DNA from 2 places in the Candidatus Pelagibacter sp. HIMB1542 genome. Region 2 is predicted to be linked to the other one. Evidence: riboswitches for the same ligand, from Rfam matches in the RefSeq annotation. Region 2 holds a riboswitch; the other holds the start of a gene.
The links. Region 2 has a riboswitch for glycine ahead of gcvT (glycine cleavage system aminomethyltransferase GcvT). Riboswitches for the same ligand answer to the same signal wherever they lie in the genome.

Region 1: linked by a shared signal. The riboswitch ahead of ACTTBI_RS07510 (malate synthase G) and the one ahead of gcvT (glycine cleavage system aminomethyltransferase GcvT) in region 2 are both predicted to bind glycine.

What each region holds. Positions count from the first base shown of each region.
Region 1 covers NZ_JBNAJB010000002.1:596,400-611,975, forward strand. The annotation lists gene aroA (3-phosphoshikimate 1-carboxyvinyltransferase) at 1-120, opposite strand, end outside; gene ACTTBI_RS07440 (ATP-binding cassette domain-containing protein) at 127-903, opposite strand; gene lptC (LPS export ABC transporter periplasmic protein LptC) at 904-1,473, opposite strand; gene ACTTBI_RS07450 (KpsF/GutQ family sugar-phosphate isomerase) at 1,482-2,450, opposite strand; gene ACTTBI_RS07455 (ribonuclease D) at 2,450-3,061, opposite strand; gene ACTTBI_RS07460 (complex I NDUFA9 subunit family protein) at 3,079-4,065, shown strand; gene ACTTBI_RS07465 (GcrA family cell cycle regulator) at 4,062-4,556, opposite strand; gene ACTTBI_RS07470 (aspartate aminotransferase family protein) at 4,727-5,893, shown strand; gene argF (ornithine carbamoyltransferase) at 5,896-6,825, shown strand; gene ACTTBI_RS07480 (c-type cytochrome) at 6,817-7,356, opposite strand; gene kdsB (3-deoxy-manno-octulosonate cytidylyltransferase) at 7,450-8,181, shown strand; gene ACTTBI_RS07490 (prephenate dehydratase domain-containing protein) at 8,181-9,014, shown strand; gene dnaX (DNA polymerase III subunit gamma/tau) at 9,156-10,805, shown strand; gene ACTTBI_RS07500 (YbaB/EbfC family nucleoid-associated protein) at 10,798-11,115, shown strand; gene recR (recombination mediator RecR) at 11,119-11,730, shown strand; gene ACTTBI_RS07510 (malate synthase G) at 11,717-13,879, opposite strand; glycine riboswitch at 13,959-14,046, opposite strand; gene ACTTBI_RS07515 (acetyl-CoA carboxylase carboxyltransferase subunit alpha) at 14,151-15,245, shown strand; gene secA (preprotein translocase subunit SecA) at 15,249-15,576, opposite strand, start outside.
Region 2 covers NZ_JBNAJB010000002.1:21,317-36,892, reverse strand. The annotation lists gene ACTTBI_RS04565 (ABC transporter ATP-binding protein) at 1-28, shown strand, start outside; gene ACTTBI_RS04560 (ABC transporter ATP-binding protein) at 18-725, shown strand; gene ACTTBI_RS04555 (putative hydro-lyase) at 726-1,511, opposite strand; gene ACTTBI_RS04550 (tetratricopeptide repeat protein) at 1,516-2,001, opposite strand; gene ACTTBI_RS04545 (5-oxoprolinase subunit PxpA) at 2,001-2,774, opposite strand; gene ACTTBI_RS04540 (allophanate hydrolase subunit 1) at 2,802-3,479, shown strand; gene ACTTBI_RS04535 (biotin-dependent carboxyltransferase family protein) at 3,469-4,410, shown strand; gene ACTTBI_RS04530 (DMT family transporter) at 4,410-5,282, shown strand; glycine riboswitch at 5,314-5,403, shown strand; gene gcvT (glycine cleavage system aminomethyltransferase GcvT) at 5,482-6,582, shown strand; gene gcvH (glycine cleavage system protein GcvH) at 6,582-6,962, shown strand; gene gcvP (aminomethyl-transferring glycine dehydrogenase) at 6,962-9,832, shown strand; gene ACTTBI_RS04510 (NAD(P)/FAD-dependent oxidoreductase) at 9,839-11,077, shown strand; gene ACTTBI_RS04505 (DUF1365 domain-containing protein) at 11,070-11,834, shown strand; gene ACTTBI_RS04500 (class I SAM-dependent methyltransferase) at 11,834-13,012, shown strand; gene ACTTBI_RS04495 (DUF3833 domain-containing protein) at 13,023-13,562, shown strand; gene ACTTBI_RS04490 (SDR family NAD(P)-dependent oxidoreductase) at 13,563-14,321, opposite strand; gene ACTTBI_RS04485 (TspO/MBR family protein) at 14,343-14,810, shown strand; gene ACTTBI_RS04480 (NAD(P)/FAD-dependent oxidoreductase) at 14,813-15,576, shown strand, end outside.

The DNA.
Region 1 (15,576 bases), 580 kb from region 2:
TGTTCCACTTGCCAATGATGCAAAGAGTACCCATCTAATGCTTAAGCTTTTATCACCAGGCACCTCAATAGTTTTTTTAAAATTCCTAATTTTCTTTATAATTTTTACAACATTAGACATTACAAATTAATTGAACTTAAAGTTGTCGCCAAAATATGCATTTTTTGCATTTATATTATTGACTAAGTTGGAGGGTGTGTCTTTTGCAACAATTTTTCCATTATTTAGTATCATTGCTTCATCCACACAAGATAATAAGTCTCGCGCCTGATGATCACAAATACAAATTGTTATTCTATTTTCACTTTGTAAATTTACTATTGTTTCCTGCAACATTTTTATAGTTAAAACATCCAAAGCAGCAAAACATTCGTCTAACAATAGTACTCTTGGTTCACTCAATAAAGAAAGGGCTATAACTAATTTTTTTTTTTGACCACCTGATAAAAATTTTGCCTTAATATCTTTTAAGTTATCAAGTTCGAATTTAGAAATTAAATAATTAACTCTTTCGAGCCTGTATGCTTTATTGTCAACTACAATTTCACTAATAGCTCTTAGGTTATCATAAAGAGTAAGATCGCTAAAAAATCCTCCATACTGTGGAACATATCCTAGTTTAAATTTTTTTGTTCTAAAATAAATTGGATAGTCAGTAACATCCTGTCCATTTATTTTAATTTTTCCATTTTTTGGGTTAATTAATCCTGTTATGAGATTAAATATTGTAGATTTTCCAACACCATTGGGTCCTAGCATTCCAAAAATTTGACCCTCATTAATTTTAAAGCTTAAATTGTCTAAAATTAATCTATTACCATATGATAAAGAAATATCATTAAATTCAATAATTGAATTACTATTTTTAAATGATTTAATTCTAAATTTTTTTATAATTGCCATTTAATTTAGACTTTTTAAATTTACTTTTTTATTTTTCTCATGCATAAAAATTTTTATATCTTTAGTTTCCAAATTCATTTCAGCAACATCAGCTTTTAGTAAATTTGTTTGATTAGTATAGGTTACATTTTTAGAAATTAACATTGAGTTTCTATTAATTGAAAAATCAAGATATTCACCAGTTATTTTATCACTATTGTAATTTATTATGACATTTTTTGAAAAAATTGTATCATTATTTGTAGAATTATATTTTCCAAAATCTGAAAAAATTATTACTTCTTCATCACTAGTTAGTTTAATTAATGCAGACACATCTTTTAAATAAATAATGTTTGTGTTTGCGTAATCTATCTCGCCCTCCAAAGCTTTAATCAAATACTCATTACCGTTATCGTCTTTTGTAGTGTACTCAACATCTTTAATTATATTTGAGGAATATCTAGTTTCATAATTTTTATCTAGATTTTCTTGGCTTTTAATTGAATTATTTTTTTTTATGTATTTTGTGTATATTGTAAAAATTGCAAAAATTATTATTAAAATAATAAAAAAATTTTTATAATTCATTTAAATTATTAAGTAATATTTGATTGCAAAATAGTATGTATATGTATAACCCCAATCGTTTTAGAGGGTTTACTCTTTACATTTACCAACAAAGATGTAATTTTTTTATTGTTCATTACCGAAAGGGCTTTGACTGCTAACTCATTTTTATCTACGAAGATTGGTTTTTTTGTCATAATCTTTTTAACTGTTAGTAAATCAAAGTTTATTTTTTTTTCTGTAAATCTTCTAATTTGTCCATCAGTAATAATACCTACAGTTTTTTTTTTATTATTAAGAACTACTAAAATTCCCAATTTTTTTTCTGTTAATATCTTTATTACATCGTTTATTTTTAAATTTTCATTTACGAAAGGTATTTTATTTCCTGTAATCATAATATCTTCGACTGTTTTGAGTTGTGCGCCTAGGCTTCCTGCAGGATGAAGCTCTTTGAAATCCATTTTTCCAAATTTTTTATATTTCATAGATGCAATCGCGAGCGAATCTCCTAGGGCGAGCTGCATGGTTGTGCTTGCAGTAGGAATTATACCTTCGGCCTCAACTGCTTTAGGTATATAAAGTTTTATATCTGAAGCTTTGTAAAGAATAGACTCCTTTCTAGATACTATTCCAATTAAAAAAATTTTGTTTCTTTTAGCATACTTTATTATATTTTTAAGCTCACTGCTCTCCCCGGAGTTGCTGATTAAAATTAATATATCTTTTTTAGAAATCATTCCGAGATCACCGTGAGATGCATCACTTGCCAATAAACTGAATGATGGTGTACCAACTGAAGCTAGTGTAGCTGCAATCTTTGATGCAATGTGTCCACATTTTCCTACTCCACATAGAATAACTTTAGAATGACATTTAGAAATATGACTAACCGCCTGATCAAACGATTGATTTAAACTTTTTTTTAGATTTTGAAGTGCTTTTATTTCAAGATTTATTACATTTTTTGCTACAGATATAAATTTTTTTCTATTCATTAGTGCGACCAGACATCATCTCTAAATAGTGCTAGATCTAGATCAACTCGAGTTTTCATGAATTTTAAACAATCTTCATAAAGTTGCATTCTTTTTTCTCTAATTAATATATTTACTAATTTATCATGTATTTTGTGTAAATAAATTACATCATTAGCACAATATTTTAGCTGTGCAGGATTTAGATTTCCTCCAAAATCTGAACTTTGAAATTGTTTACTAATATCAATATTTATAAATTCTTTAATCAATGTTTTCAGAGAGTGATTATCGGAGTAAGATCTTGCAAGTTTAGATGCAATTTTTGTGTCTAGAATATTATTAGTTTCTGTTCTTAAATAATATTTAATATGCGCTATGTCTGCGCGTCCATAATGAAAAATTTTTGTTATATTTTCATCATTTAATAGTTTTACTAAATTAGGTGCACGATAACTTTCTCTGTCTAATTGAATTATATGTGCATCTGAGTTGCCAGAAGATAGTTGAATTAAGCATAATGGATCACGTTTGACATTTAGACCCATAAACTCACCATCCACGGCAATTATATTGCCTAAATTTAAATCATCTGGTAGATCGTTTTTGTGAAGTTGAATATTATTACTCATATTTTAAACATATATATATGAAAGCAAAAAATTGTCTAATTTTTGGTGGAAGTGGTCAAATTGGTCGAAATTTAATTAGGAAGCTTACAAAGAAAAATTATCAAGTAACTGTTGTTACGAGAAACATTCATCAAAAAAGCTACATTATAAAAACTCAAGCAAATGCAGGTTATATAGATATTGTTGAATCTAATATTTTTGAAGAACAAAAACTTAGAAAGCTTTTTGAAAAAGCAGACGTATGCATAAATTTAGTTGGGATATTATTTGAGTCGAAAAAGATAAATACATTCAAAAATATTCACACAATTTTTCCTTCTTTGTTATCTAAACTTTCAAAAGAATACAAACTAAAGCATTTTATTCATCTATCAGCACTTGGAATAAACGAAGCCATAGACTCTGATTATGCTAAAAGTAAATTAGAGGGAGAGGAAAGGATTCTTAAACATTTTCCTTTAGCTACAATTATTAGACCTTCAATTGTTTATTCAGTAGATGATAATTTTACAACAAATTTTATGACAATTCTAAATAGATTGCCAATATTTCCACTCTATTATGAAGGCAAAACCAAGTTTGCACCAATTCATTGCTCTGACTTAACAGATGTTATTTTTAATGTTATTTCGAATAATGTTAATTCCAAAATAATTGAATGTGTTGGTCCAGAAATAATTTCATTTAAAGAAATAATAGAAAAATTATTAAATTTAATTGGAAAGAAAAGATTATTAATACCAATGCCTTTACCCTTAGCACAAGTGTCAGCGAGATTTTTTGAAATGCTGCCAAAACCACTTTTGACTAGAGATCAGTTAAAACTTCTAAAATATGATAATGTTTTATCTGGAAAATATAAATCTAATTCGGACATAGGCGTACCTAGTTTGAGATACTTCGATGAAGAAGTTAAAAAATATTGCTATATGTGGAGGGAAGGTGGTCAATTTTCCACAGAAAAATATAATTCAGATAATATAGATATTAAAACAAAAATTTAAGCAGATTGAATTTTATTATCAATAAACTCTGGAACTTCCTCTTTTTCTGTAACTTCTTCTTTTTTACCTTTTGGTTGATAAGCATAAAGTAAATGAAGTTTGCAATAAGAGAAATCTTTTAAAGAGGATCTGCCACAAAAATAAAACTCTTTTTCATCTGGATGACCTATTGGCCACTTGCATGAATTCTCATCTAGCTCTTCTAATTGTTTAGGATTTTCTGGTTCAAAATCTTTTTCAATAATTAATGATTTAAATTTACTTTTACGACCTCTTTTTGATTGAACGTTATTTTGCTCATTTGAATTTTCAAAATGCTTATTAGAAGTAGCAGTTCTAGTTTTGATTTTTGCTGAAAGATTTAATCTATGAGCTTTTCCAATTACTGCGTTTCTACTAATACCACCAATGATCTCAGCTATTTGACTAGCTGTGTTGCCTTTGCCCCATAATTCCTTTAATTTTGAAACTTTTTCTTCAGTCCAACTCATATCTATATGTTGTGTTAATTATTTTTAAAACGACAATATACTGTTATTAATTTAATTGAAACAATGAAAAAATTAGAGTTATCAACAATAAAAGCTTAGCCCAAATAAAATTAGTTTTTCAATCATAACTTGTATCTATGAAATAAAATTTATAAAAACAAATTTAATTTATGAGCAATTTAGCAAAAAATTATAACAGAAAAAAAATTTCATTTAAGTATGGTAAGGGAAGCTATCTTTACTCCACTGATGGAAAAAAATATCTTGATTTTGTTATGGGTATTGCTGTTAATTCTTTAGGTCATGCTCATCCAAGTTTAATCAAAACTATAAACAACCAATCAAAAAAGCTTTGGCATGTATCAAATGCATTTCAAATTCCTGAGGGAGAAAATCTAGCAAAAAAACTATGTAAAAAAACATTCGCGGATTATGTGATGTTTCAAAATAGCGGGGCAGAAGCTACAGAGGCAGCTATTAAAGTTGCAAGAAGATATTTTTTTTCAATAGGCAAACAAAATAAAAATAGAATTTTATGTATAAAAAATTCTTTCCACGGGAGAACATTAGCTGCAATTTATGCGAGTGGTTCTAAAAAAATGACAGAGGGATTTGGCCCTAAAGTAAAAGGATTTGATCACTTTACTTTTGGAGACCACAAATTATTAGAAAAGAAAATCACAAAAAATACTGCAGCTATAATGGTTGAAACGATAATGGGAGAGGGAGGAATTAAAGTTATTCCAGATTTCTGTTTAAAAGAGCTTAGAAAATTGTGCGATAAGAAAAAAATTCTTTTAATTCTGGATGAAGTTCAATGTGGGATAGGTAGATCTGGAGATTTTTTTGCATTTGAAAAATCTAAAGTAAAACCAGATATAGTCCCAATAGCTAAAGGGATTGGAGGAGGGTTTCCAATAGGAGCAGTCCTTATGAATAAAAAAGTAGCTGCATGCATGGTACCCGGAACTCATGGATCTACATTTGGAGGTAATCCATTAGCTATGTCAGTTGGTAATAAAGTAATGGATATAGTTTCAAATAAAAAGTTTTTAAATAATGTAAAAAAATTATCTATATATTTCTTATCAAACTTAAACAAAATTAAGGAAAAATATCCTACTATTATTAAACAAATAAGAGGAAGAGGTTTTTTAATTGGAATACAGCTGCATCAAGATCAAACAAATTTTATTAAAAAACTAATGGAAAATAAATTATTAACTATTCGTGCTGCAGAAAATGTCGTCAGAGTTTTACCACCTCTTAATGTCAAAAAAAGTGAACTTGATGAAGCTTTAAAAATTATAAATAAAGTTTGCAGCCAATTTAAATAGTTATGAAACATTTTATAAATTTAAAAGATATTCCTAGTAAAGATTTAAGAAAAATAATTACTGATGCAAAAAAAAGAAAAAGTTCTAGAAAAAAACTTAACACATTAGAGACAGATAAAGGTGCTCCACTAAAAGGTAAAATTTTGATCCAAATGTTTGAAAAACCAAGCTTAAGAACAAGAATGAGCTTTTATTTAGCAATTAAACAGCTTGGAGGAGGTACTGTAACACTTAGATCCAATGAACTTCATTTAGGACAAGGTGGTGAAAGTATATCTGATACAGCAAAGGTTTTATCAACTTATGGTGATGGATTTATGTTGAGAACAGATAGTGACAAAAAAATTGAGGATTTTAAAAAATATTTGTCTATTCCAGTGATTAATGGTTTGAGCCCGTCCTCTCATCCAACTCAAGTTCTTTCAGATGTTTTTACAGTTGAAGAGATTACAAAAAAACCTATTTCCAAATTAAATATTTGCTGGATTGGTGATTCAAATAATGTTTTGGATAGTTTAATTGCTGCTTCAGTTAAATTTTCTTTCAAATTAAGCATTGGTTGTCCAAAAAATTTTGAACCAGGAAAAGAAGTAAGAAGTTGGGTGAAAAAAAATAAGAGAAAAATTTATATTTATAATGACCCAAAAAAAGCTGCTAAAGGAGCTGATGTAATTTTTTCTGATAAAGTTATTTCACTAAATGACAAAGTAAACAAAAAGAAAAAAATTCAGGCATTTAAAAAATTTAAAATTGATAAAAAATTAATGGGTTTTGCAAATAAGAATTGTATTTTTTTGCATTGTCTGCCTAGAGGGAATGAAGTGTCTGAAGACATTTTCTTAGGAAAAAAATCTCATGTATGGATACAGGCTCTTAACAGAGTTCATGTTCAAAAAAGTATACTATTGTATTGTTTTGGAAAATTAAGGTAGTGGAACTGGGCTATCTGAATTTTCATTTAGATACTTAATTACAGACGCTCTATCTACTTCTTTTCTTAAACCTGCATAAGCCATTTTTGTACCTTTAATATATTTTGCAGGTTTTTTTAAAAATCCATTTAGCTCTTCAAATGTCCATTCTTTTTCATAAGCAGCTAATGCTTTTGAATATTTATAATCCTCGACTGCTCCAACTTTTCTTCCAACGACATTATATAAAGCTGGACCTATAGCATTTTTCCCACCCTTAATTATTGAGTGACAGGCTGCACACTTTTTAAATATTTTTTCTCCACTTGCTATATCCCCCATGGCCATTAATGCAGCAATGTCGATTTTTTCTTCTGCAGCAGTTGTTGTAGAAGATGATGCGGTAGATACCTGTTCAACTTCCACCGTGTAACCTGGAGTTTCTGGCTTTTCTACATGAAAAATTACATCAGATAATTTTCCTATACCAATTACAAGAAGTGCAACCATTAGAACTGCAGCTACAATTTTGTTAATTTCAAAAGAATCCATTTTTATAAATTTAGTTTTGAACGTATAACATGATAAATTAAAATTTGACTAAAATTTAATGTACAAATTTGCCTCTATTTTAATTAGTGATTGATGAAAACTCTTATAATTATACCCTCTAGATTATCCGCAACTAGGCTCCCAGGAAAACCATTATTAAAAATTAATGATATTTCAATTATTTCACATGTGTTTAATAAGGCAAAAGAGGCAAATATTGGAGAGGTAATTGTTGCTGCAGAGGATCAAGAGATTGTCAATGATGTTAAAAATAATGGAGGAAATGCGATTTTAACCAACAATAAACATAAAACTGGCACAGACCGAATATATGAAGCTTATCAAAAACTTAACTTAGATAATGTTGATTTTATAATGAATCTTCAGGGTGATGAACCAGCAATAAATATTCAGGATATTAAAAATCTAAACCAAATGATGATAGATCATAAAGCAAAAATAGGAACTCTGGCTGCTAAAGTTGAAGATAAATTAAACTTAACAAACGAAAATATAGTTAAAGTTATTACTGAAAATAATTTAGAAGATGACCCGTTTTCTAAAGCAAAAATATTTCTAAGGAAATCTGAAAATACCTTAAATGTTTATCACCATATTGGAATTTACTGTTATTCATCACAAATTCTTAAAAACTTTGTTGAATTACCACAATCAAAAAATGAAATTGAAAATAAATTAGAACAACTTAGAGCTCTAGACAATAATATTCAAATAAATGTTGCTCTAGCCAACAAAGCTCCCATAGGAGTTGACACAGAGGAAGATTATCTGGCCTTAAAAAAAATAATGGAATATAAGTCCTGATGGGTAAAATATATTTTCAAGGAACATTTGGAGCCTATTCTCATTTAGCAGCAGTTTCAATTGACCCTGATGCTGAAATTTTACCTTGCAAAACTTTTGATGATTGTTTTAATAAAGCTTCGGAAGAACCTGATTGTAGAATTATAATACCAGAGTCTAACAGAATAACAGGGAATATAGGAGTCGAATATTTAATTTTTAAACATAGGTTGAATATTTACCAAGAGCACTTTCAAAAAATCGAACATAATTTATTAGGTCAGCCAGGAGCTAAACTATCTGATATAAAAGAAGTTTATTCTCATGCACAGGGTTTATCGCAATGTTCAAATTTCATAAAAGAAAATAATATTGCTGAACATATTAGAGCTGACACAGCTGGATCAGCTGAGATGATTTCTAAAACAAAAGACAAAAAACAAGCAGCAATAGCATCATCTTTAAGTGCTGAAATTTATAATCTTGATGTAATCAAAAAAAATATAGAAGACGAGAGTGGAAATTTAACAAGGTTTCTTGTTATGGGAAAAAATATATCTCAACCTGAGTTTGGAAATAAAAAATATATAACTTCATTCTTATTTAAACTAAAAAGTAAACCTGCAGCTCTTTATCAATCGCTTGGAGGATTTGCTATCAATGGAGTAAATCTTACCAAGCTTCAAAGTTACCCTGAAAAAAACTCTTTCGATTCTTATTTTTTCTTATGTGATTTGGATGGACATATAGAAGATCCAAAGGTTCAAAAATCTCTTGAGGAGCTGGGCTTACATTGTGAGGATTTTCACGTCCTAGGTGTTTTTGAAGCGGATAGTTTGAGACAAAAAAAATAATAATCTTTTCTTGTAGATTAGAAATTTTAACTGCTATAATAGATTTGGAGGCTAGAGGTGGATGCTGCTTGAACCCGACCAGATCTTAACGGAAGCAGTCGTAGAGACAGTTATTCAGGTTCTAGTCTCCTTAAAAAATTTATGAATAACAATTCAAAAGTACTAGCTCTTAAATACAGACCTCAAGTATGGGAGGACCTTATTGGTCAAGAAGTTGTTGCTGAAACAATTATAAACTCAATAAAAGCTGACAAAGTACCCAATGCATATTTGTTTACTGGAATTAGAGGGATTGGAAAAACTACAACTGCAAGAATTGTAGCAAAAGCATTGAATTGCTCAAATGGTATTGAAAAAATGTGTATTGATAATTTGTGTGAAAATTGTCAGTCGATTGCAAATTCAAGTCACATTGATGTACTTGAAATGGATGCGGCCAGCAAGACAGGAGTTGATGATGTTAGAGATCTAATTGAGTTTTCTAGATATGGGCCAACTTCAGCAAAGTACAAAATATTTATAATCGATGAAGTTCATATGTTAAGTAAACAAGCTTTTAATGCTTTACTAAAAACATTAGAAGAACCACCTTCATATTTAAAATTTATATTTGCCACAACAGAAATAAAAAAAATTCCTATAACAGTTGTTTCAAGGTGTCAGCGTTTTGATCTTTCAAGGATTAAATCTTCTGAATTGTTAGATTTTATAAAAAAAATTAAAGATAAAGAAAACGGAAAAGTTACGGATGACGCTCTAAAATTAATTGTAAAAATATCAGAGGGTTCAGTAAGAGATGCATTATCTCTATTAGATAGAGCGTTATTGAGTTTAGATAATGATAAAGAACTAGATCTAAATTCTGCTCAAAAGATTTTTGGTTATTTTGATAAATCACAATTAATTGATTTATTTGAATTGATATTAAGAGGAGAAGAAGAAAAAGTAATAAAAATTTATAGAAAAATATATGATCAGGGAGTTGAACCAAAAATATTTTTAAATGATTTTTTAGAACTATTATATTACTTTAAAAATATAAATTCTTTAACTTTAGAAAGCACAAATTTTTCTCTTAATGATGAAGAATTTAACAAAATAAAAAATATTTCTAATCAAATCCAACCAGATGTATTAATTTTATTTTGGCAATTTTCTATCAAGTCGTTAGAAGAATTAGATATTGTATCAAATCAACATTTATCAATTGAGATGTTTTTGATTAGATTAATGCACTTAAGTTCTGTAAAACAAGTTAAACAAATAGATACTAAATCCAAAGAAGAAAACTCAACTAGCAAAATTGAAATAAAAAAAGAGACTAAAATTATTGACCAAATAAAAAATATTTCTCAAGAAGAAAAAAAGAATCCTGAAATACAAACTGAAGTTAAAGCAGAAATTAAAACTCAAATTAATTCTTTTCATGAATTAATTGCTACTTGCACAAGTAAAAGAGAATTAAAACTTAAATTTGAATTAGAGAAAAATGTCAATTTGGTTAAATTTGAAAAAAATAGGATTGAGATTTCATTTAATGACAGCCTTGATAAAGATTTTGTAAAGGATCTTTCCTCAAAGCTTTTTGATTGGACAAAAGAAAGATGGATTATCACACTTAGTAAATCAAAAGGGGATCTCTCAATTAGAGAAAAGAAAGAAAATGAAAAAAAAATATTAATTGAAAAAGCTAAAGAAACTGAAATTTATAAAAACTTTATGGAAAATTTTCCTGATGCAGAACTGGTAGATGTTAAATCGATAATTAAGGAGGATAAAGATAATGACTGATTTTAATAAAATATTAGATAAAGCAAAAGAACTCGAAGCAAAAATGAAAGAGAGTCAGCAAAAAATTAAGGAGATTAGAGTAGAGGGTATTTCTGGCTCAAATTCAGCAAAAATCGTCTTGGATGGAGAAGGTGAAATGCAATCAATTAAACTGTCAGATGAAATAATGAAAGAAGACAAATCAATAATAGAAGATTTAATTGTAGCTGCGCATAATAACGCCAAATCACAATTAAAGTCGAAAACATCAGAAGAGATATCAAAAGCTACAGGTGGATTTGGAATACCTGGTTTTAAGTGGCCACTATAGTAGATGCAAAATATTAACGAGATTGAGGAATTAATAAAATTAATTTCAAAGCTTCCAGGTTTAGGACCAAAATCTGCCAAAAGGATTGTTTTAAAACTCATTAATAACCGTGATGAATTAGTAAAACCAATGGCAAACACATTGGCTCAAGTTTATAAAAATGTAACCAGATGTAATTCTTGTGGTTCACTTAAATCAATTTCAGCTGGATGTATAAATTGTGAAAACACAAAAAATAAATATTTAAAGATTTGTGTTGTAGAAGACATTGCCGATCAATGGTCGATTGAAAATTCAAATATTTATCAAGGGTATTTTCATATTCTGGGAGGCACCATTTCATCAGTAGGTCAAAGAAAAGAAGATTTACTTGTAAATTCGCTGGTTGAGAGAGTTAATCGAGATAAAATTGAAGAAGTTATATTAGCCACAAGTGCAACTGTTGAAGGTCAAACTACTGCTTACTACATTCAAGATAGCTTAAAAAATTCTAATGTAAAAATTACAAAACTTGCACAGGGTTTACCTGTAGGTGGTGAAATTGAAAGTTTAGACGATGGGACTTTGTTTTCTGCTTTTAAAAATCGTTCTAACTTAGCTTCTAATTCAGATTAGACTTTTTAGTAAGTCTATTTAAATGCAGCAAAGGTTCAGTATAACCAGATGGTTGTTCTTTTCCTTTAAATACCAAATCACAAGCAGTTTGAAATGCAATTGAGTTTTCAAAGTTATCACTCATTCTTACGTAATTAGAGTCATTTTTATTTTGATCATCTACAATTTTAGCCATGTCTTTAAGAATTTCTACAACTTGAATTTTTGTTGTAATTCCGTGATGTATCCAATTTGCAATATGTTGAGATGAAATTCTAAGTGTAGCTCTATCTTCCATCAAACCTACATTATTTATATCTGGTACTTTGGAGCACCCAACTCCTTGATCGATCCATCTCACAACATAACCCAATAAAGTTTGAGCTGAGTTAGAAATTTCTTTATTAATTTCATCTACAGACCAATTTGGTCTATCAGCAGTAGGTATTGTTAAAAGATCATCAAGCTTTGCTTGTTCTCTATTTTTAATTTTTTGTTGTTCATCAAAAATATTTATTTCATGATAATGTAGCGAATGCAAAGCTGCAGCAGTTGGAGATGGAACCCATGCACAATTTGCACCTGCTTTTAAATGCCCAGTTTTTTGCTCCATCATATCTTTCATTTTATCAGGCATTGCCCACATTCCTTTTCCAATTTGAGCTTTTCCAGAAAATCCACATTTTAAACCAATATCAACATTGTTATTTTCATATGCTGTAATCCATTTTGAAGTTTTCATTTCACCTTTTTTAATCATTGGACCAGCTTCCATTGAAGTATGCATTTCATCGCCAGTTCTGTCTAGAAAACCTGTATTTATAAAAAAAACTCTATTTTTTAACGATCTAATGCACTCTTTTAAGTTAGCTGAGGTTCTTCTTTCTTCATCCATTATTCCAATCTTGCAGGTGTATTTTGGTAAACCTAAAACTTCTTCAACTTTTGAGAAAAGCAAATCAGTAAATGCAGTTTCATCTGGTCCATGCATTTTTGGTTTCACGATATAAATAGAACCAGATCTTGAATTGGTTTTTTTCTTAATATCATGAAGTGCTGCAGCTGTAGTAATGAAGGCATCCATAATTCCTTCTGGAACTTCACTACCATCTTTTAATATTATTGATGGATTAGTCATTAAGTGACCAACATTTCTAATTAGCAGTAAACTTCTTCCATGAAGCTTTAAACCTTTTCCATCTTTTGAAATATAGCTTCTGTTAGGGTTGAGTTTTCTCTCAAATAATTTTCCTTCTTTTTCAAATTTTGATTTTAGATCACCCTTCATCAGACCCAGCCAATTTCTGTAACAAACAATTTTATCTTCTGCATCTACAGCAGCTACACTATCTTCGTTATCGCATATAGTTGACATCGCAGATTCTAAAATTATGTCACTAATCCCAGCATGATCTTGTTGAGCTGCAAAAGCTCTTGAGTCTTTTAAAATTTCTATATGTAAATTGTTATTTTTTAAAATTATAGCAGACGGGTTGTCAGCTTCACCCCTATGGCCAATAAACTTATTCTCATCTACCAAATCATAAATATCAGCACCTTTTAGAGCTTTAAATTTTCCATACTTAACCGCAAAACTTGTAATTTTTTGCCAACTCAATCCTGCTAAAGGAAAATATTTATCTAAAAAATCTCTTCCATATTTTATTACCATCTCACCTCTTAATGGGTCGTATCTTTCAGATACACTATCTTCTGATTGTTCAATTACATCTGTTCCGTACAGACTATCGTATAAGCTCATCCATCTAGCATTAGCAGCATTTAATGCGTATCTCGCATTCATTACTGGTACAACAAGTTGAGGTCCAGCAATACTTGTTATTTCCTCATCAACATTTTGAGTTGATATTTCAAAATCATCACCTTCTTTTTTCAAATAACCAATTTCTGTAAGAAATTTTTTATATTCTGAAAAATTAAATTCATTTCCCTTATTTTTTATATGCCAATTGTCTATTTGTTTTTGTAAGTCTTCTCTAAATTTTATTAATTCTTTATTTTTAGGTGCTAATTCATTGACTGTTTTGTCGAACCCAGACCAAAAATTATCAACAGATAGATCTGTTTCTTTTAATAGCTCGTCGCTAATAAATTGAGAAAGTTTTTCAGATACTTTTAAAGTATTTATATTTACATATTTTTCCTGCATATCACCTAAATTACCCCATCTGTATTTTTGCCTGAGAGTTTTGCTCCTTCGGCGGAATTAATTCTCTTTCCAGAGTGTTATGCAACTATCGGTCCTTTTTACCTGAGAGTTTCCGGGGTGGTTGCTCCTTCGGTGCTAAATCTATTAGTCTCTCCCGATAGCAAAATATGTATCTTCTTCTAGAAAAGAGTCAATTAATAACAATTACACTTTAAATTAAATATCATTTTATTGCCTTTTTTATGAATTAACCATCCGCTATAACCGTATTATGAAAAATTATCTTAATTTTGAAACTGAGATTAAAGATTTAGAGACAGAATTGGAAAAATTAAAGGATCCCTATAATCAAGAGGGATTGTCAGAAGTAGATACGCAAAAAATTTCAAAAACACAAGTTGAGTTAGATCAAAAATTAAATGATATATATTCAAACCTAGATCCATGGCAAACCACCATGGTTGCAAGACATGAAGACAGACCAAAGTCTAAATTTTTCATAGATAATTTATTCGAAGATTTTATTTCTTTATCTGGAGACCGTTATTATGGTGAAGATAAATCTGTACTTACTGGTTTTGCAAAATTTAATGGTCAGTCAGTTTTAGTTATTGGTCAAGAAAAGGGTGAGGATTTGGATAGCAGAATTCAAAGAAATTTTGGGATGATGCGACCTGAGGGTTATAGAAAAACTATTCGATTAATGAATTTAGCAAATAAATTTAAAATTCCAATTATCTCTTTTATAGACACGCCAGGTGCTTATCCTGGTGTTGGTGCAGAGGAAAGAGGTCAAGCTGAGGCAATAGCAAAATCAATTGAATGTTGTATGGAACTTAAGGTGCCAACTGTTGCAATAATTATAGGTGAAGGTGGATCAGGTGGTGCGATTGCATTAGCATCGTCTAACAAAGTTATCATGCTAGAAAATGCTATTTATTCGGTTATATCTCCTGAAGGTTGTGCAACTATATTATGGAGAGATCCAAAAAAAATGCTTGATGCAGCAAAAGCAATGAAGCTTTCCGCAAAAGATTTATTAAAATTAAAAGTTATTGATGAAATAATCCCAGAACCTTTAGGTGGCGCTCACAGGGATAGAGATCTTATGCTAGACAATATTAGAAAATCTATTTCTAAAAATTTAGATCAATATAAAGAAATGACGTCAGAAGAAATAATGAATGAAAGAAAAAATAAATTTTTAAAAATTGGAAGAAATGATGGTTTTATGAACAATGTAGAAGATTTAAGCAATTTGACCATTAAGAAAAACAATTTTGACAATATTTTCAAATCAAAAAAATTATTATTTGGTATTGGTGCAGGTTTATTATTGTTAGCTTCTTTGTTTTTTCTTGTTTAAGAATTATAAAGCTCCATGGCAATGTTTAAACTTCTTGCCTGATCCACAAAAGCAAGGTTCATTTCTTCCCATTTTTTTGGCTTGTGGTTTTGGATTTACTCTTTCCTCATTGGAAGATCTTTCTTCTGTTATAACTTTTAAGTTCATTAAAATTGTAACGTAGTCTAATTTTAGTTTTTCTAATAAATTTGAAAATAAATCAAAAGCTTCTTTTTTATATTCAACTAAAGGATCTCTTTGACCGTAAGACCTTAATCCAATCACTTGTCTAAGTTGTTCTAAATATTGTATATGTGATTTCCAATTCAAATCTATTGTTTGCAAAAATATT
Region 2 (15,576 bases):
TTACCTAGGAACATTTGATGCTGCTTGATGTAAAAAATATTGATGTTTTGTATGATGATTTTCAAGTTATCTGGGATGTTTCAATTAACGTAAATAAAGCCGAAATGGTTGCACTTTTAGGGCCAAACGGATCTGGTAAAAGTACTGTTTTAAATACTATTAGTAATTTAGTTGAGCATAAAAAAGGCTCTATCACTTTTGATAATACTTTAATTTCAAATATTCCAACTTACAAAAGAACCGAACTAGGAATTTCACATGTACTTGAAAGAAGAAGGGTATTTCCTCATCTTACTGTTAAACAAAATCTTTTATTGGGTGCTTGGCATCCTAAGGCAAAAGAAGAGTTAACAAATTCATTAAATAAGGTTTATAAAATTTTTCCAAAGTTAGAAACTAGATCAGATCAGTTAGCAAAAACAATGTCTGGTGGTGAACAACAAATGTTAGCTATAGCAAGAGGAATGATGGGTTTACCTAAGCTTTTAATGGTCGATGAGCCTTTTTTAGGTTTGTCACCAATGGTCATGAAGGATTTAATTAAGATATTTAAAAATATTGTTGCAGAAGGTATTTCAATTTTGTTTGTAGAGCAAAATGTGAGATTAGCTCTTAGTATGGCAGATAGAGGGTACGTTTTAGAAAGTGGAAGATTAGTTATCGACGGTAAATCTGAAGATTTAATTGATAATGAAAAAGTTACTAAAGTTTTTTTAGGAAATTAATTAAAATGCAGCGAGATCGTTATTTAATTTATCTGTTATAAGCATTTTACCTGGGCTGTGAGTAATACAAAAGTCAGGTTTTGAATTTTCTAAAACAGATTGAGGAGTAACACCACATGCCCAAAATACAGGAATTTCATTGTTCTTTATTGCTCTAGGTGGATCACCATATTCAGGTTTCATTATATCTTTAATTCCAATTTCATCAGGATTACCAACATGCACAGGTGCACCATGTACAGCAGGAAATCTTGAACTAATTTGAATTGATCTAATCGTATCTTTTGAACTTAATGGTCTCATAGACACAACTAGTTTTCCTGAAAACTGTCCTGCAGGTTCACAATCTATTGAAGTTTTATACATCGGAACAATAGTATTGTTTTCTATATGTTGAATTGGAATACCAGCTTCAATTAAAGGCAGCTCAAAAGACATCGAACATCCAAGAACAAAAGTTGTTAAATCTTCGTTCCAATATTTTTTTATATCATATGGTTCATCAACTAATTTTCCTTTTTCCCATACTCTATATTGTGGAACATCAGTTCTAATATCAATATCACCAAGATCTTTTAATGAAGGATCTCCTTTTGTACCAAATCCAATTAATGGACAAGGTTTTGGATTTTTTTGACAGAAAGAAGCAAAGTCCATTGCATATTTGCTTGGTAAGATACAAAGATTTCCTTGAACATACTTATTAGCAGCACCTGCAGTTTGTTCTTTGTAATTATTTTCTCTTATAACTTTTCTTGCTTCTAATGGATCTTGAATATCTAGCATTAAATTAGTATTTAGATTTCTTTGTTCCCGCAATTATTTCTTTTAACTCGTTATATTCTTCACAGTTACAAGTTTCTAATACTTTAAGTCTTTCTTTAGCTAAATTCATTCTATTTGTAACAACATAAAGTTCACCAAGGTATTCGTTAATACCTTTATGATTTGGATCAATTTCTAAACCTAAAAGATAATATTTTTCTCCATTTTCGTAATCGCCAAGTTTTCTAGTTGTAAAACCGAGATAGTTTAAAGTATCTGCTTGAAGAGGCTTTTCTTTATTAGATTTGAGAAGAAGCTTTTGAGCTTTGGCATATCTTTTTTTAGCTTTTTCTAATTTACCTTTTTTTTCATATTTTTTTGCAAATTTGATTGATTGTACTGCTTTATCGTAATCTGACTTTACCTTTTTTGGTGTTGAGTCTGAACCTGCTGAAATTGCATTGGAAGCAAACAAAACAAATATCAAAGTAATAAATACTTTTTTAATCATTATAAAAATTTCTCCATTTGGCTTAAAGGTTTTAAGTTAAGTCCATTTTTAATTAAATTTTCTTTAATTGATCTTGCTGTAGCAAGTGAACTCTCGTTATCTCCATGTATGCATACAGAGTCAATTTCACAAGGTATTTGCTTTCCACTGTGACAATTCAGTGCCTGATTTTTTACCATGCTTAATACATGTTTTTTAGCTTCTTCTGGTTCAGTAATTAATGCATGTGGTTTTTTTCTAGAAACTAAATTTCCATCATCTTCATAGGTTCTATCTGCAAAAATTTCACAGGCAATTTTCATATCTAATTTTTTAGCTGCTTGTTCCATTTTAGAGCCAGTTGGTACTAAATAAATCAAATCTTTACTTATTTCATTGATCGCTTTTGCTAATGTAGTTGCTAGATCAATATCCTCACACGCCATATTGTTCAATGCTCCATGTGGTTTTATATGAGTAACATTTTCTCCATGATCTTGAGCAATCTTTTGTAAAATTTCATATTGATCAATAATTAATTTTCTAACTTCTTCAGGCGCAAGATCCATTCTTTGTCTTCCAAAATTTTCTGGGTCATTGAATGATGGATGAGCACCAATGCTTACACCGTTTTTTTTCGATATTTGAACTACTTGGTTCATAGTTTCTTCATCACCGGCATGAAATCCACATGCAACGTTAGCAGAATTTACTATATCAAGTAAGTCTGGATCATATTTATTTGAATGGTGTTTTGATTTTTCACCTAAATCACAATTTATATTAATTTCCATAGTTCTAATTGTTAAGTATAACATGCCATGATAAAAAATATAACAAATCTTGGTGACGCAGCTGTTTATTGCGATTTTGGTATAGAGGTGAATAAATCAGTTAACTCTGAAGTAATAAAATATTTTAAAGCTTTAAAAAAAGAAAATATTGAAAGTATTAATAATCTTACTCCTTCTTACAATAAATTAATAGTTTCTTACGACCTTAGAAAAACAAACTTTAAAGAGATTAAAAAATTAATTGAAAATTTAAATGTTGATGAAACTCAAGATAACAATAGTAATAAAATAGAAATTCCAGTTTGTTGTGATGATCAATTTTCTCTCGATATAAAAAGATTAGAAGAAAAATTAAATATTAATCGAGATAAAATTTTAGAAAATTTTTTTAGTAAGGAATATTTTTGTTATATGACCGGATTTATTGCCGGTATGCCTTTTTTAGGTGATTTGGATGAAAATATGAGAGTACCAAGATTAGAAACACCAAGAGTAAAAGTCCCCAAAGGATCAGTCGCTTTAACTGAACAATTTGCAAATATTTATACATTTGAAAGTCCTGGTGGATGGAACATACTTGGTAATACACCTGTAGATGTTTTTGATAATTCAAAAGAGGAAGAGCCAAATCTAATAAATCCTGGTGACATTGTAGTTTTTAAACAAATAAATCTTGAAAAATATAATAGTTATAATGACAAATAATTTCGAAATTATAAGAGCTGGAGTTAATACTACTTTTCAAGATCAAGGAAGAAACAACTTATATCATATAGGAATTCCATTTAGTGGAGCGATGGATAATAGAAATTATAGTTTAGCTAACAAGCTGGTAGGCAATAAATTAAATTCTCCAGTTATAGAATTTGCATACCAAGGACCACATATAAAATATTTAGGAGAAAAAATTAATATAGCAGTTACAGGTGATATTGTTTTTAAAATTATTAAAAATGGCACAGAAATTGATGGCAATTGTTATGAGAGTTATCAAATTGAAAATGGAGATGAGATTAATCTAATCTCAACAAATAAATCAGTTTATGGATATTTAGCATTTGGTGGAGAATTAGATTTAAAATTTCAATGGAATAGTTGTTCGATAAATACCAAGGCAAATATTGGATCAAATAATGGAAAAAAATTAGAGAACGGTCAAAAAGTAAATATCCTAAATGTTAATTCAGACCAAAGTAAAAAAAAAACTAATTACATAAATTCTAAAGTTGAAAATATCAGAGTAATAAAAGGACCAAACTTTGATTATTTTTCAGAGGAAGGAAAAAAAATATTTTTTGAAAAAGAATTTTCTGTATCAAAACTTTCAGATAGAATGGGGATGCGTATAGAGGGTCCAAAAATTGAAAATATTGTAAATACCAATATTAAATCAGAAGGTTTGTTAAAAGGGGTCATTCAGGTACCAGCAGACGGAAACCCAATTATTATGCTGTCAGACCATGGTACCATTGGAGGGTATCCAAAAATTGGTGTAGTAGCTAGTGTTGATTATGATCGTTTAGTACAAATATCACCTGGCTCAAAAATTAAATTTAAAGAGATAAATTTATCTGATGCTGAAACTTTATTTAAATTATATGAGATGGACACTCAGAACTTACTTAATCAAATATAATGAATATTATTAGAAAACTTCCTGGACCCTTCTTAGTATTTCTAGGTGCATGTAGTCTTAGTTTTGGAGGTTTGATTGTAAAATCATTTGAGGGAGCAACCCTCTGGCAAATATTATTTTGGAGAACGGTATTCTTCCTAATTGTTATTAGCTTGTATTTAACTTTAACTTATAAAAAACAAGTATTTAGATCCTTTTATAATTTAGGATTTCCTGGTTTCTTTGGTGGATTTATTTTGTCATTTGGCTTTAGTGGTTATGTATTTGCGATGTATAACACAACAGTTGCTAATGCTAATTTTATTATTCAAACACAAACAATCTTCCTAGCAATATTTGGTTATTTTTTTTTAAAAGAAAAAATTTCAGCAATCACTCTGACTTCAATAGTTCTTGCAATTTCAGGAATACTTCTAATGGTTGGAAGCTCTTTATCTCCAGGTCAAATGTCTGGAAATATTGCAGCTTTCATAATGCCAATATCATTTGCTACATTAATTTTAGTTGTAAGAAAATATCCAACTGTTGATATGGTTCCTGCTCAATTTGTTGCAGGAGTTTTTGCTTTGTTAATTGGTTATCTAATGTCAGAAAAAATAATGATATCTCCTAATGATATCTTTTTAGGATTTTTAGCTGGGTTTTTACAATTAGGATTAGGTTTTATATTTATTACTATCGGTGCTCAACGAACACCATCAGCAATGGTTGGAATCATAATGTTAACAGAAGCAGTACTTGGTCCCTTATGGGCATGGTTGTTTATAAATGAACAGCCACCGTTCATAGTAATTATTGGAGGATCAATAGTTATTTTTGCAGTTTTACTTCAATTTTACAATTTATATACCTCAGAAAAAAAAGCGATCTAATAACATTTGACATTAAACAGTATTTATTAGAATATTTGTTAACGGGAGAGATCACAAACTTTGTGACACCGAAGGAGCAACCGCCCAGGAAACTCTCAGGTAAAAGGACCGTATTATATTAACTCTGGAAAGAGATTGAGTTCTCGCCGAAGGAGTAAAACTCTCAGGCAAAAATACAGATGGGTACGACAGAGTTAGTATGGGAAAAAAAACATCTTTAAACAAACTTCATCAAGATAACCAAGCTAAATTTGTAGAATTTGCTGGATATGAAATGCCCATACAATACAGCAAAGGGATTGTTGAAGAGCATAAATTCACAAGATCAAATGCAGGTATTTTTGATGTGTCTCACATGGGTCAATTATTTATTCATGGTGGAGATGACTTAACTGCTGATCTTGAAAAAATTTTTCCACTTGATTTAAAAAATTTGAAACAAAACTGTTCTAAATATAGTTTTTTAATGAACGATAGTGCTGGAATTCATGATGATTTGATAATCACTAAAATTGAAAAAGGATATTTAATTATTTTAAACGCAGCATGCAAAGATAATGATTTTAAAATTTTATCAGATTTACTGAACAGTAAATATGAAATGGTTCTTGATGATCAAAGAGCATTAATTGCAATTCAAGGTCCAAAGTCAGTTGAGATTTTAAATGACATAATAGAAGGTATTGAAAAACTTAATTTTATGACAGGGAACTGGTTTGATTATAAAGATCAAAAATCTTTTGTTACAAGGTCTGGTTATACTGGAGAGGATGGTTTTGAAGTGTCTATTAATAACGATTTAGCCGAAGGATTTACTCAGAATTTGATGGAAAAAGGAGCACAACTTATAGGACTTGGGGCAAGAGATACCTTGAGATTAGAGGCAGGATTGTGCTTATATGGACACGAACTTGGTACAGAAAAAACACCAATTGAAGCAAACTTAAAGTGGGCGATTTCTAAAGAGCGAATTTCAAATGGTGGATTTGTTGGTTCTGATAAAATTATGAAAGAAATAGAAGAGGGTACCTCTAAAATTAGAATTGGGATTAAGCCAGAAGGAAGATTGATTGCTAGAGAAAAAACTAAAATATTTGATGAGTCAGAAAAACTTATTGGTGAGGTTACCAGCGGAACTTTTGGCCCAAGTGTAAATGGTCCAATAGCAATGGGCTACATTGATAAAGAGTTTTCTAAAGTTAATACAAAAATTTTACTAGAAGTAAGAGGAAAAAAACATCCTGCAAGTGTTTGTGGGTTACCATTTTATAAAAAAAGTTACGTGAAAGGAGTAAAATAATGAGTGAAGTTAAATTTTCAAAAGAACATGAGTGGATTACAGTGGAGGGCGATGTTGCTACCATTGGAATTACAAAGCATGCAACAGAAATGTTGGGAGATATTGTTTTTGCTGAGTTACCTGAAAAAGGTTCAAGCGTTGAAAAAGATGGCACAGCAGGAGTAGTTGAGTCAACTAAAGCTGCAAGTGATGTTTATACTCCAGTAAGTGGTGAAGTAGTAGATACCAACCAAGCTATAGTAGATGATCCTGCAAAAATTAATGAAGACCCTGAGGGATCAGCTTGGTTTTTTAAACTTAAATTAAAAGATAGTTTAGAAATGGACAGCTTAATGAATAAAGAAGAATACGATAAATTTGCAAAGGAGAGTGCTAGCTAATGTTACATAACTCACAAAAAGACTTTTTAAAAAGACACATTGGACCTTCAGAAGAAGATCAAAATAAAATGCTGAAGGAGCTTAATTATAATTCATTAGATGATTTAATAAAAAGTACAGTTCCAGAAAAGATACAATTGAAAGATGGATTAAATATAGGAGAGTCTAATTCTGAGTATGAAGCATTAAGAAAATTGAAAGCAATTTCAAAAAAAAATCAAATTTATTCAAATTTTATTGGTATGGGTTACTATGGAACGTACACTCCATATGTAATTTTAAGAAATATTTTAGAGAATCCAGGTTGGTATACATCTTATACTCCTTATCAGCCTGAAGTAGCGCAAGGAAGACTAGAAATGCTTCTAAACTTTCAGCAAATGATTGTTGATTTCACTGGCATGGATATTGCAAACGCATCTTTGCTTGATGAAGGAACAGCAGCTGCAGAAGCTATGGGATTAAGTCATAGATTAAATAAAAAGGATAGTAATTTAGTTTTTGTTTCAGAAAATTGCCATCCACAAACAATTGATGTAATTCAAACAAGAGCAGAGCCAATGGGATTAAAAGTACTTGTTGGCAATGAAGATAAAGTATTGGATCAACTTAAAGAGGATTTAGTTTGTGGAATTCTTCAATATCCTGGAACTTTAGGAGACATCAAAGATCCAAGTGAAGCCATCAGCAAAATTCATAAAAAAAATGGAAAAGCTGTATTAGTTTCTGATTTATTAGCTTTAGCGCTACTTAAAACACCAAGAGAATTAGGCGCTGATATTGCAGTAGGAAGCTCTCAAAGATTTGGAATTCCAATGGGTTATGGTGGACCTCATGCAGCTTTCTTTGCAACTAAAGATGAGTTCAAAAGGTCTATGCCAGGAAGAATTATTGGTGTTTCTGTTGATAGACATGGAAACAAAGCTTACAGATTATCTCTTCAAACAAGAGAACAACACATTAGAAGAGATAAAGCGACAAGTAACATTTGTACTGCTCAAGCATTGTTAGCAATTGTTTCAGCGGCATATGCAATTTACCACGGGCCAGATGGAATAAAAACTATTGCAGAACGAGTTTCTCAATTAGCTAAAAATTTTGCAGATAAATTAAAACAATCTGGATATGAAATTTATTCAGATCATTTCTTTGATACAGTTACAATTGTAACAAAAGATAAAACTGATCAAATTTATAAAAATGCTTTAGATCAAAAAGTAAATATCAGAAGAGTAAACTCTGAAATGTTGGCCGTTTCTTTTGATGAAAAGAAAAATGTTTATAGAGTAAATCAATTGTTGAAAATTTTTAATGCAGCCGAGTCTATTAAAAAAGAAGATCCAACAGTAAGTTTACCTAATTTACCAAAAAATTTATTAAGGACTTCAAAATATTTAGAACATCCTGTTTTTAATTCATATCATTCAGAAACAGAGATGCTTAGATATTTAAAAAAATTAGAAGATAAAGATATAGCTCTTAACAGAACTATGATTGCACTTGGTTCATGTACTATGAAATTAAATGCTACTGCAGAAATGATTCCTATTTCATGGAGAGAGTTAGCTGAGCCTCATCCGTTTGTACCAGTAGAGCAGATGGAAGGTTATAGAGCATTGTTCACTGATCTTAAAAATTGGTTAAGATCAATTACTGGTTTTTCTGGTGTTTCACTTCAACCAAATGCTGGTGCTCAAGGAGAATATGCTGGATTAATGGTAATTAGAAAATACCATTTAGATAGAGGAGAAGAAAACAGGAATATATGTTTAATTCCAAGCTCTGCACATGGAACAAATCCTGCTAGTGCACAAATGGTTGGAATGAAAGTTGTAGTTGTTGATTGTGATAAAGAAGGAAATGTTGATTTTGAAGATTTGAAGAAAAAAGTAGAAGCACATTCTGAAAATCTTGGAGCATTAATGGTTACATATCCGTCTACTCACGGTGTGTTTGAAGAAAAAATTACAGACATTTGTGAACTGATACATAAACATGGTGGTCAGGTTTACATGGATGGTGCAAATTTAAATGCACTTGTTGGAATAGCAAGACCTGGAAATTTTGGTCCAGATGTTTGCCATATAAACTTACACAAAACATTCTGTATTCCACATGGTGGTGGAGGACCAGGTATGGGACCAATTGCATGTAAAAGACATTTACAAGTTTATTTACCTAATCATCCAGTTGTTAAAGATTGTGGACCTGCTACAGGAATAGGCGCAGTCTCAGCAGCCCCTTGGGGAAGCTCAAGTATTTTATCAATTTCTTGGATGTATATTAAAATGATGGGTTCAGAAGGTTTAAAACTAGCTACTCAAGTTGCGATATTAAACGCAAATTATATAGCTCATAGACTTAAAGATCATTTCCCAATTTTGTACAAAGGTTCAAATGGCAATGTTGCTCATGAATGTATTATAGATATTCGATCAATTAAGAGTGAGACAGGTATCACTGAGGAAGATATCGCTAAAAGATTGATCGATTATGGTTTCCATGCACCAACAATGTCTTGGCCAGTTGCGGGAACTATGATGATAGAGCCAACAGAGAGTGAGAGTTTATCTGAGCTTGATAGATTTTGTGATACTTTAATTAATATCAAATCTGAAATAGATAAGATCAATTCTGGTGAGTTTGATAAAGTAGACAATCCTATTAAGAACGCTCCTCATACAGATATAGAACTTGCATCAGATGAATGGGATCATAAATATTCAAGAGAGCAAGCTGCTTATCCTGCTAAATTCTTAAAAACAAATAAATTTTGGCCACCAGTTGCAAGAGTGGACAATGTTTATGGAGATAAGAATATCTTTTGTACTTGTCCAAGTATGGATGAGTTTAAAGAAGACGCGGCATAATCATTAATGAAAATTGCTGTAGTTGGTTCTGGGATATCAGGCTTAAGTGCTGCATATTATTTATCAAAAAAACATCATGTAGATCTTTTTGAGAAAGAAGATCATTTTGGTGGTCATTCTCATACAATAGATTTAATTTTTGATGAAAAGAAAGTATCTGTAGATATTGGTTTTATTGTATTTAATTTTCAAACCTATCCAAATTTAATTAATTTCTTTAAAGAAAATGATGTTCAAATTGAAAAGAGTAACATGTCTTTTTCGGTATCAGTAGAAAATACAAACTTTGAATATTGTGGAAAAGGTTTAAATGGAATTTTTTCCAATAGATCTAATTTGTTTAATCCTAATTTTTTAAAAATGTTTTTTGATATCATTAAATTTTATAAAAATAGTGATCAAATAAATGTTACAGATCAAAAACTTACTTTAGGTGAGTATTTAGAAAACAATAAACTATCAAAAACGTTTATTGATTACCATATCATCCCAATGGTATCTGCAATCTGGTCTATGCCACCTTATGAAGCTAGCAAGATGCCAATAACATTCTTTTTAAAATTTTTTCAAAATCATGGGCTCTTTAAATTAAAAAATAGACCTCAGTGGTATACCGTAACCAATAGAAGCAGAACTTATGTAAATAAAGTAATTTCAAAGATAAGTGGTGAATACTTTAAAAATTATAAAATAAAAAAAATTATAAGAAAATCAAAAGGATTAGATTTATATTATGGTGGTGAAAGTGAATTTTTTGATTATGATAAAGTTGTAATAGCAGCTCACGCTGATGAAGCTTTGAAGTTGATCGATAATCCTACTGAAGAAGAGACAAAAATTTTATCTAATTTTAGTTATAAGGAAAATATTGCATATATTCATACAGACAAAAGAGCGATGCCAAAAAATAAAAAGGCATGGTCCTCATGGAATTCATCAATCAATGACAAGGATTTAGAAAAAAATTCTATTACTTATTGGTTAAACCTTTTACAAAACCTTAAATGCGATGAGGACATTTTTTTAACTCTTAATCCTTATTTTGAAATAGATGAGAGTAAAATACTTAAAATAGTTAAATTTACTCATCCTTATTATGATCAACAAGCACTAGATGCTCAATCAGAACTATCTAGTTTACAAAATAAAAAGGATTTACTTTTTTGTGGGAGTTATTTTGGTTACGGTTTTCATGAAGATGGAATAAAATCATCTATTGAAATGCTAAAATACCTAAATGACTAACTCATGCATATATAACGGAAAAGTAATCCATAAACGTTTCAAACCTAAAGAACACTATTTTAAGTATAGTGTTTTCTCACTTTTAATTGATTTATCTGAGTTAAGAAAAATAGATCAAGAGATAAGCTTCTTTTCATTGAATAAATTCAATCTAATCAGTTTTCATGAAAAGGATCATGGTGAACGTGACGGATCTTCTCTTGAAGATTGGGTAAAGAAAAATTTAGAACAAAATAAAATAGAGACTGTAGATATTAAAATTAAGCTTCTCTGTTATCCAAGGATTTTTGGATATGTGTTTAATCCTCTAAGTATCTTTTTTGTTTATAACCAAAATGATAAATTAATATCTATATTATATGAGGTGAAAAATACATTTGGTGAGCAACATACTTATGTTTTTAGAGTAGATAGTGAAAATAAATTAATTCAGAATAATTGTTCTAAAAAATTTCATGTTTCACCTTTTATAGAAATGAATTGTAAGTATTTCTTTAGAATTCTTAATCCTGATGAAAAACTTTCTGTAATCATTGATCAATACGATCAAGAAGGAAAAATTTTATTTGCATCTCAAGATGGAAAAAGAACAAACTTAAATAGCAGTCAATTATTAAAATCATATTTAAAGCACCCTCTGATGACTATAAAAATAATATCAGCAATCCATTTTGAGGCCTTTAAATTATGGATGAAAGGAATTAAGATTATTAAAAAAAAAATAAAAATAAGAAACAATTTAACGGTTGAAAATTAATGTTATTAAATAGAGCTGCAGATAAATTGGTTTTTAAATTTTTAAGTAAAATTAAAAATGGATACCTTGAATTAACTACCTATGAAGGTGAGATATTAAAGTTTGGTAACCCTGATCAATCTTTAAAGGCAAATATTAAGATAAAAAATCCAAATTTTAATTATAATTTAATTAGAGGTGGGAGTATTGGTTTTGCTGAAAGTTATATGAGAGGTGAATTTGAAACTGACAATCTTTCAGATCTAATTGAGTTAACAGCTAGAAATATTCAAGTGATATATAAATTCTCAGGTTTGCTTGATCTGCCTGTAATCAATTTCATAAAAAATAAAATAATCAAAAACACAAAAAGTCGAAGTAAGGAAAATATTGCAAAACATTATGATCTTGGAAATGATTTCTTTTCATTGTGGCTAGATGATACTTTAACTTATTCAAGTGCAATCTTTGATGATAGTTCAAAAAATTTAAGTATAGCGCAAAATAATAAATACCAAAAATTAATTGATCTAATCAAACCTAGTTCTGGTGACAAAGTTTTAGAAATTGGTTGTGGTTGGGGTGGTTTTGCAGAATATTTAGGTAAGAAATATGATGTGAAATTAGACTGTATTACTATTTCTAAAAAACAATTCGAATACGCAAAAGAAAGAATTCATAAATGTGGTCTAAATGAAAAAGTAAATATTGAGATTAAAGATTATCGTGATCTTCAAGGAAAATATAATTCGATCGCTTCAATTGAAATGATTGAGGCTGTTGGGCAAAATTATTTAGAGAGTTATTTTAAAACAATAAAAGATAATTTATCGAATGGAGGAAAGGCTGCAATTCAAGCAATAACCATTGATGACAGTTTGTTTGATAGATACAAAAATAAACAGGATTTTATTCAAAAATACATTTTCCCAGGAGGATTTCTTCCTAACAAAAATAGTATTAATAGATATGTTTCAGATAACGGCTTAACAATTAATTCGTACATTTCATATGCAGATCACTATGCAGAAACGTTAGCTATTTGGAGGGAAGAGTTTTTGAGAAAATGGGATCAAATTAAAAATCAAGGATTTGATCTCACATTTAAAAGAATGTGGGAATTTTACCTATCTTATTGTGAAGCTGGATTTAAATCTAAAAATATTGATTTGATTCAATTTTCAATGCAGAATAAATAACACCAATAATATGAAAATAATAAAATCAATTTCGTTGATAATTCTGGCTTTCTTAATTACAAGTTGCTCAAATAATAGTGCCATGAAACCAGAAGATTTTAAAAATAAAGAACCTAGATTAATTATTGAAGAATACCTTACAGGTAACGTTAAAGCTTGGGGTGTTTTACAAAATCGATCAGGAAAAGTTACAAGACAATTCTCAGCCGATTTAGAAGGAACATGGGATGGCAAACAACTAATTTTAAAAGAAAAATTTAATTGGGACGATGGTGAGGTTCAAGACAGAGAGTGGACAATTACTAAATTAGATGAACATAATTATGAAGGTACAGCAGGGGACGTTGTTGGAAAAGCAATAGGATATTCTTACGGACCTGCATTTAAATTTGAGTATGTTTTGTTAGTTCCAGTTAAAGGAAAAGAATTAAAAATTACTTTTGATGATTGGATCTTTAAACAGGATGAAAGAGTTGCAATCAACAGAGCTACAATGACTAAGTTTGGATTTAAGGTAGCAGAGCTAACGGTTGTATTTGTTAAAGATTAATTATTTCTTTTGATGCTTAGTCATCTTCCCTACTAGTTTAAAATAAAGTTTACTTGGAAGAAAACTAAAGAACTTTAAAGTTAAAGTAAGTGCTTTTGGAAAATGTATTTCAAAAACATTTTTATTAATCAAGCCATCATAAATTTGATCAGCAGCAAATTCAGGTGTTTTCAAAAATGGCATTTTAAAATCGTTTTTATCAGTCATAGGTGTTTTAATAAATCCAGGAGAAACTAAACAAACTCGAACATTGTACCTTTTAAAATCAAAAAATAAACTTTCTGCTAAATTGTTCAAAGCAGATTTTGATGGTCCATAACCAGTTGAATTAGGCAATCCTCTATAACCAGCAATAGATGAAACTATAGTGATTATACCACTTTCTCTCTCTCTATAATATTGTTCCACTGCTTTAATGGAGTTCACTGTCCCAAAAAAGTTTACTTTGAAAACATCTTCCATTTGTTCAACATCAATTTCTTTTTCTTTTTTTGGATTCCATGTACCAGTTGAAAAAAAACATATATCAATATTTTCAAACTTAGTTTTAATTTGGTTGAAAACTTCTATACATTTTGTTTTATCAGTAACATCTAAAGGAAATGATGAAATATTTTCATAATTTTTTGAAAGTTCATCTAAGAGCTCAACTCTTCTCGCAGATACCGCAACATTCCATCCTTTGTTTGCAAATTTAATTGCCAAAGCTTTACCAATTCCTGTGCTACCACCAGTTATCCAAATAGTTTTTTTGCTCATTTTTTGTTATGTATAAACATTATGTTAAAAAATAAAATTGTAACATTTATATTATTTCTTATCATTACATTTTCAGCCTCATTAATTGGAGGATTAGCTACAGTTACATTCAAGGAGCCTTGGTATTCTTTGTTAAATAAACCTGTTTTTAATCCACCAGACTGGGTGTTTGGTCCGGTATGGACAATTTTATATTTATTTATGACAATTTCTATTTGGATGTATTGGCATTCCAAAAATAAAGAGATGAATACAGTTTATATTTATTTTATTCATTTAGTTTTTAATGCAACTTGGAGTATAGTTTTCTTTGTATTTCACAACATGGTTTTAGCTTTATTAGTATTAGTCGTGTTAATTGCATTCATTATTAATTTAATCATAAGATATAGACACGTCACAATGATGAGCTCGTATTTGATGATTCCATATTTACTTTGGTGTTGCTTTGCTCTAATTTTAAATACTAGTTTGATTATATTGAATTAATTATGGATGATGTTGTTGTAGTTGGCGGTGGAATAATTGGGGCAGCAACTGCTTATTTTCTCTCAAAAGAAGGAAGAAAAGTTAAAGTTATTGAAAGAGATCCAACATACAAAACAGCTTCATTTCCTTTGTCTTTAGGAGGTTTTAGAAGACAATTTTTTCAAAAAGAAAATATCTTACTTGGTAAATTTGCAAGAGAATTTATTTTTCAAATACCAGAATTATTGAAAACTGAAAAAAATCCTAATCCAACAGCAAGTATGGTAACCAATGGCTACCTTTTGATGTTTGGTCCCGAACATGCTGAAGAACAATATAAAGCTTTAGAAAATCATAAGGAATGTGATGCAGGTACAAAAAATATTAAAGGCTCAGAGCTATCGAAAGTATTTCCATATATAAATGATGAAGGTGTTGAGACTGCTACTTACACAGATAATCAAAGTGAAGGTTGGATTGATCCTTTTATGTTTCATAGTGCACTGAAAAGTAAGGCAATAGAACTTGGAGCAGAATTTATAAAAGGAGAGGTTAAAAGTCTTTCAGAGATAAATGCTAAAACAATTGTTTCTGCAGCTGGTTGCTGGACTAAAGAATTATTAGAAGACATTCCTGTTGAACCTCAAAAACACACAGTGTTCAGAGTAAAATGTCCAACATATATAAAAGAAATGCCTCTAACTGGTGATTTAACTACGGGTGTTTATTGGAGACCTGAGGGTGGAGAGTATTTAGCAGGATCACCATTGTCAGTATTTGGTGCAGA